Regions from separate parts of the Mesorhizobium sp. WSM4816 genome, predicted to be linked through region 1. Evidence: riboswitches for the same ligand, from Rfam matches in the RefSeq annotation. Region 1 holds a riboswitch; the other holds the start of a gene.
What was found. Region 1 has a riboswitch for cobalamin ahead of AC0L3H_RS32510 (ABC transporter ATP-binding protein). Riboswitches for the same ligand answer to the same signal wherever they lie in the genome.
Positions count from the first base shown of each region.

Region 2: linked by a shared signal. The riboswitch ahead of AC0L3H_RS19700 (CbtB domain-containing protein) and the one ahead of AC0L3H_RS32510 (ABC transporter ATP-binding protein) in region 1 are both predicted to bind cobalamin.

Region 1 is NZ_JBVVQR010000071.1:899-4,099, forward strand. Features, by position in the region: gene AC0L3H_RS32500 (bifunctional helix-turn-helix transcriptional regulator/GNAT family N-acetyltransferase) at 1-512, shown strand, start outside; gene AC0L3H_RS32505 (AraC family transcriptional regulator) at 611-1,444, opposite strand; cobalamin riboswitch at 1,709-1,910, shown strand; gene AC0L3H_RS32510 (ABC transporter ATP-binding protein) at 1,998-2,810, shown strand; gene AC0L3H_RS32515 (ABC transporter substrate-binding protein) at 2,807-3,201, shown strand, end outside.
Region 2 is NZ_JBVVQR010000018.1:85,770-88,970, forward strand. Features, by position in the region: gene AC0L3H_RS19690 (methyltransferase family protein) at 1-335, opposite strand, end outside; gene AC0L3H_RS19695 (heparan-alpha-glucosaminide N-acetyltransferase) at 332-1,324, opposite strand; cobalamin riboswitch at 1,751-1,960, shown strand; gene AC0L3H_RS19700 (CbtB domain-containing protein) at 1,998-2,177, shown strand; gene AC0L3H_RS19705 (CbtA family protein) at 2,193-2,957, shown strand; gene cobU (bifunctional adenosylcobinamide kinase/adenosylcobinamide-phosphate guanylyltransferase) at 2,980-3,201, shown strand, end outside.

The DNA.
Region 1 (3,201 bases):
AGCGCCTGCTGGGCGAGAGTGCAGAGCCCAGGGTCCCTTACATGCTGCGGTCCTTGCAGGTCGGCGACATCGGCTGGATCATCCATCGCCAGGGCCTGCTCTATGCGCAGGAATATGGCTGGGACGAAACTTATGAGGCGCTGGTCGCCGAAATCCTCGGCGCTTTCGTCAAATCCTACGATCCGAAATGGGAACGCAGCTGGATCGCCGAGCGGGAAGGGGAAGTCGTCGGCTCGGTCTTTCTCGTGCGCCAGTCGGACGCGGTGGCGAAGCTGCGCCTGCTCTATGTCGAGCCCTCGGCGCGCGGTCTCGGCATCGGCAGGCGGCTGGTCGAGGAATGCATCGGCTTTGCCCGTGCCAAGGGCTACAAGAAATTGACGCTGTGGACCAACGACGTGCTCACCTCAGCGCGCCGCATCTACGAGGCGGCCGGGTTCAAGCTGGCCAATCAGGAACGCCACCACGCCTTCGGCAAGGATCTGGTCGGCCAGAACTGGAACCTGGAGTTGTAGCGTCTTTCCCCTCTCCCCTTGTGGGACAACGGAGAAGGCAAGATAAGGCGGAGCGCCTCGACACTAGTCTCCTACACAAGTTGAAAACTGGGCCATTCTCACCCTTTGACCGGTATCCAGATTTCCAGCCCGCCATTGCCGCTGCGCGGATCGAATTCGGGGCCGTAGCGCTCGAATTCGGGCGCGTCGGCAATCTTGTGCCCGGAGGCCGGCAGCCATTTGTTCCAGATCGTGTTGACCGTGCGGCGGATGGTCGAGATGTGGTCGCGATGGGCGAACACGGCGTACTTCTGCGCCGGCACGCGCACGCGCGAAAACTCCTTCGGCAGGTCCGAAAAATCGGACACCTCGACGCCGGCGATATAGTCGAAATTGCCTGCATCGTCGCCGTTGACGCAGACGCCATAGGCGACGTCGCCGACCTCGCCTGGAATGTTGCCGACATAGGGGCCGAACCTTTGCCACTGCATCGGGATGCCGGCGCTGGTTTCGCAACTGTAGCGCTCGCCAAGACCGGCGATGAGGAACGGCCGGCTGGTCTCAAAACGCGGCGGCTCGAGATTGGTGAGGAAGGACTGGTCCATCAGGATCGGCTCCACGAGATCGAGGTTTTTGAGCGAGCCTTGCGCGCGCACCAGTTCCGGCGTGGTGCCGAACTGGTCGCGGAAGGCACGGGTGAAAGCCTCATGCGAGGCATAGCCGGCGTCGAGCGCGACCGAGAGGATGTCCGGTGCGCCGGCGGCGAGCCTGCGCGCCGCCTCGGTCAGCCGGCGAGAACGCAGGTAGCCCATCACCGAACGTCCGGTCGCCGCACCGAAAGCCCGCGTCACGTGAAAGCGCGACACGCCGCTGCTGTTGGCGACATCGTCGAGCGAGATGGCCTCCGGCAGATGGCTTTCGACGAACCACAGCGCTTTCTCGGTCGGGTTCATATGGCTCCTTGCTGTGGGACTGCGCATTGGCCAGGTCATGGTATCGCTTCCTGGTGGAGGCAGTTTGATCGAAATTGCGCACCGCGCAATGCGACGCTGGTCGGCAAGTCGAAGGCGTTGGGCGAAGGGCTTGACGGGAGCAGGCGTTGTCCTTTAAGTCGTAACGTTATTACATTACGAGGTTCGGTATGCTCGTTCTGACAAGACCATTGCTCGCGGGCACTCCGGAACCCGGAAATTTATTGCGCTGGGATTGGCGGAAAACTAGGGTGGCTGACTGATGGTTCCCCAAGCCGAAAGGCGAGGGGTGAAAAGGGAACACGGTGAGATCTTCGGATCGAGGCCGTGGCTGCCCCCGCAACTGTAAGCGGCGAGCAAAATCCGAAATGCCACTGGCCAAGGCTGGGAAGGCAGGATGGCGCAAGGACCCGCGAGCCAGGAGACCTGCCATCGCACGAGTTGACCGGACGGGGTGTGCCGGGAGGAGACGTGGACATCGGTCTTGTCGGCTGGTCCAGCTTCCTTCCGTCGCCATTGAGAAAGTGACGGTAAGTTGGACGCCTGCCAGCCTCTTCTTGAAGCGCGTGAACTGAGCGCCACGGCGAATGGCCAGCGCCTGGTCAGTGCGGTCAGCCTTTCGGTCGCGGCGGGAGACCGCCTCGCCATCATCGGTCCCAACGGCGCCGGCAAGACGACGCTGCTGCGCATGCTATGCGGCACGCTGCGTCCGAGCGGGGGAGATGTGAGATTTTCCGGACGCCGGCTGGAGACGTTTCCGGCCGCCGAGCGGGCGCTGCACATGGCGGTCGTCGGCCAGACCGATCAGCCCGATCCGCGGCTTGCCGTGATCGACTACGTCGGACTTGGGCGGGTCCCGCATGCCGGCTGGCGACGCAGGAGCGAGCAACGCGACGTCGTCGTCGAAGCGCTTCGCAGAACTGGCCTGCTGCCGCTGCTCGGCCGCACGATCGGCTCGCTGTCGGGTGGTGAGCGGCAACGCGCCCAGCTGGCGCGCGCCATCGCCCAGGAGCCGAAAATCCTGTTCCTCGATGAACCGACCAATCATCTCGATCCGCGCGCCCGCAGCGAACTTCTCGAACTCGTATCGCAGCTTGGCATGACCGTCGTGGCGGTGCTGCATGATCTGTCGCTGGTCACGCCATTTGCCACCAGGGTCGCGGTGATGAACGAGGCACGCCTGCAGGCACTCGCCGGTCCGCGCGAGGCGCTGACCAAGCAGTTGATCCGCGAGATTTTCGGCGTCGACGTGCTTCGGCTGCGCCATCCCACCGAAGACCGCGAACTCACGGTGTTCGAAGTCCCGAACCGTGCCTCTTCTGATCTAACCAAGGAGCAACATCCGTGAAACGCCTCGCACTGTCTTTTGCCTCTCTCCTGCTTGCCCAGGCCGCCTTCGCTTTCCCGGTAACAGTCGACAGCTGCGGCACACCGCTGACGTTCGACGCCGCGCCGAAGCGCGCCGTCATCCAGGATATGAACATGGCCGAGATGGCCTTCGCGCTGGGGCTGCAACCGTCGATCGTCGGCCTGACCGGCATCACCGGATGGTACAAGGTCGGTCCGGAATTCAAGGCCGGGCAGGGAGCGATCCCGGAACTCGCGCCGAAATACCCGACGCTCGAAAACCTGGTCGCGGTCGAGCCCGATTTCTTCTTCGCCGGCTGGTATTACGGCATGAAGCCGGGCGGCGAGGTAACGCCAGATACGCTGGCGCCGCACGGCATCAAGACGCTGGT
Region 2 (3,201 bases), on a different contig from region 1:
AGCGTGTTGGCCAGATAGATCGGATTGCGGCTGACGGCGAAGGGGCCCGATGTAACCAGATGGTCCGGCACGGCGTTCGGGTGGAGCGTCGTCTTTGCCCGGATCATGATGCGGATCGCCGTGAACCAGAGTGCGACGACGCCGAACAATGCCACCCAGCCGGCCGCGAACAGGATGTCGCCCAAAAGGCCGCTGATCCAGGGCAGCGGATAAAGCAAGCCAAGCGCGATGCTGACGGCGATGGCCGCGACATAGATCAGCGGCGGCCACGGTATAAACCCCGGTTTTTGCTGTCCCGGTTTCTGTTGGCCCGGTTTCTGCTGATGGTCGGTCATTGTGCTCCTCCCTCCATCAAAGTGCCGTCGGCCTTGGCAGTGCAGGCGCCGGCGAGCTCGTCGAGATGCGCCTTCCATTCCGCAGCCTGGTCGTTGCGGTAGAGCCGATCAAGCGTGGCCTCGCCCTCGAGCGTATCGAGCATGCAGTCACAATAGCTGCTGCAGAACTCCGTGTCGCGCGATTGCTCGCATGATGCCTGGCACTCTTTCAGGAAGGTGACCTGCCTGGTTTCGACCGCTGCCGGCATGACTTGCGAAATCAGCCAGACTGAGCCGATCAGCACCGGCTGGTGGATCAGATAGAAGGCGAGGCTGTGCCGGCCGATAAAGACCAGCGGATTGGTCCAGCGGCCGGGCGTCAGGCCCGCCAGCCGCGTCAGCATGCCGGAGGCGAAGGCAAGCTTTGCCGCTGCGATGCCGGCAAGCACAGCGCCGAACCATGGAAACAGCGGGACATAATCGTTGGAGCGCGGGTTGGTTGCCGACAGGCCGACCCACCACAGGGCCGGATGATCGAAGATCTCGGACCTGAGGTAGAGCGGCGCGGTGATGACGAAAGCTGCGACAACCAGCGTCAGCAGCGCCGGCAGCCGCAGAAACGCCAGGCCGAGCAGGCTGGCGAGCGCGATCTCGTGCAGGATGCCGAAGAAGATGAAACTGTCGGGTGTGGCAAGCCTGGTGGCGGCCGATATGGCGAGCGCCGCCCCGCCGACCATGGCGAAGCGTTTCCAGAAGCCGTTCCAGCGGATTTGCTTGCCATGGGCGAGGAACAGGCTGACGCCGACCAGGAACAGGAAGGTCGAAGCGATGCAGCGCGCGTAGAATTTCCACCAGCCAAAGGCGGTCAGGCCGGGATCGGTGTAGCCGAAGAATTCGAGATCCCAGGTGAAATGGTAGCTCGCCATGGCAAGCAAAGCGATGCCGCGGGCGGCGTCGATAGCGACGATGCGCCTGGATCGGTCCTGAACGGCCGGCGTAGGAATGGTCATGGTCTCGCAATTCTGATTCAGTGCTGCAAGACGACTATCATGGTTGCCCCGGACAAAAGAAGACAGGGCCCATTGATGCCCAGGGCTTAGGCTAAAGCGCCGTATGCCGCTCGCAGCCAGTGGTCGAGGCCGGCGCCGCCCCTCATAGCCCTGCCGGGCGTTTCTCCCCGTAAACGGGGCGAAAGAGGCTGGCCGCAACGCCGGCTCCCTTCTTGCAACGCTGATGATTGGCGAGACCGCCGATGACAGCGCCCTCTCCCCGTTCTACGGGGAGAGGATGCCGGCAGGCAGGTGAGGGGCAGCGCGGACGATCGGCTTTCAACGTGTCAAGATCGCGGCGTCGAGGAACCAAGCTGGTCTGCCGGCACGGCGCATTCGCGCTGGTAGCTGGCGGAATTTGGTTTGCCGGGCGCGGCGATTCTGCCTATAGTCGCAGCCGTCGTCGGTTCCGTTTTGGAACCAAGAGGGAATGCGGTAGGGGCAAAATTCGCCCGATGCCGTGGCTGCCCCCGCAACTGTGTGCGGTAGTCCTCTCCATATGCCACTGAAGATTTTCTTCGGGAAGAGCTTCTTCGGGAAGGTGGGGAAGGGCGCTGATCCGCGAGCCAGGAGACCTGCCGGCGACAGGAGAACTGACTTCTATGCCCTCGGGTGGAGGGCGAAAGGACAAGACATGAATACCGCTTCCGTCTCGCTCGGCGCTTCCGTCTCCTCGCAGTCGCGCTTCGTGCAGTTGGCGCTTGCTGCATTTCTAGGCGTTTTCGTCATGGGTTTTGTCGGCTTCTCGCATATCGATGCGGTCCACAATGCCGCCCACGACTATCGCCATTCGATGGGCTTTCCCTGCCACTGACGAGGGGCTGACACCATGACACTGTTTCGCAACGTCGTGTTCATCGCGGCGATCGCAGGGCTTGTGGCCGGCGTCGTTCTCGCCTGCATGCAGGCCTACGCCACGGTGCCACTCATCCTCAAGGCGGAAGTCTACGAACAGGCCGGCGGTGGTCACACGCATGACCATGGTTTGTCGCCGGCCGCAGCAGGCAGTAATGCCATGAGCAGCGCCGTGCCGGCTGAAGCAGCCACCGCGGAAGAGGAAGGCTGGGCTCCGGCGGATGGCTTCGAGCGCTTCGCCTTTAACGTCGTTGCCAACGTCGTCACCGGCATCGGCTTTGCGCTGATCCTGGTCGCCGCTTCGGAGTTCGCCGGCGGCATCGGCAATTGGCGACAGGGCCTGTTCTGGGGCCTTGCCGGCTTTGCCGTGTTCACGCTGGCCCCGAACCTTGGCTTGCCGCCCGAACTGCCGGCGATGCCGGCGGCCGATCTCGCCCAGCGCCAGATCTGGTGGACGGCAACGGTGGTGGCGACCGCGGCCGGTCTCGGCCTGCTCGCCTTTCGCAAGTCATTGCCGCTGGCGGTGATTGCCGTGGCGTTGATCGTGGCGCCGCATATTGTCGGCGCGCCGCAGCCCGACAGTTTCGAATCGCCGATCCCGGAAGGCCTGCACCACCAGTTCGTGGTGGCGGTGACGCTGACCAATCTGGTGTTCTGGCTGGTGCTCGGCGCTGTCGTCGGCTTGTTGCGCGGCCGCTTGACCGGCACCGCAACCAGCCTGCGCGACAGCCTTGCCTGATCGCGCTGCTCCAGGCAGCAAGCTGACCCTGGTCGTCGGCGGTGCACGCTCGGGCAAGAGCGCGCATGCCGAAAGCCTGGTGACGGACTGTCCGGCGCCGTGGACCTATATCGCCACGGCGCAAGCCTATGACGACGAGATGCGCGAACGCGTCGCGCTGCACCGGGCGCGGCGCGGCGAGGGTTGGACGACCGTCGATGCGCCGCTAGATCTCGTCGGCGCGATCGAGGCGCTGCCTGACGGC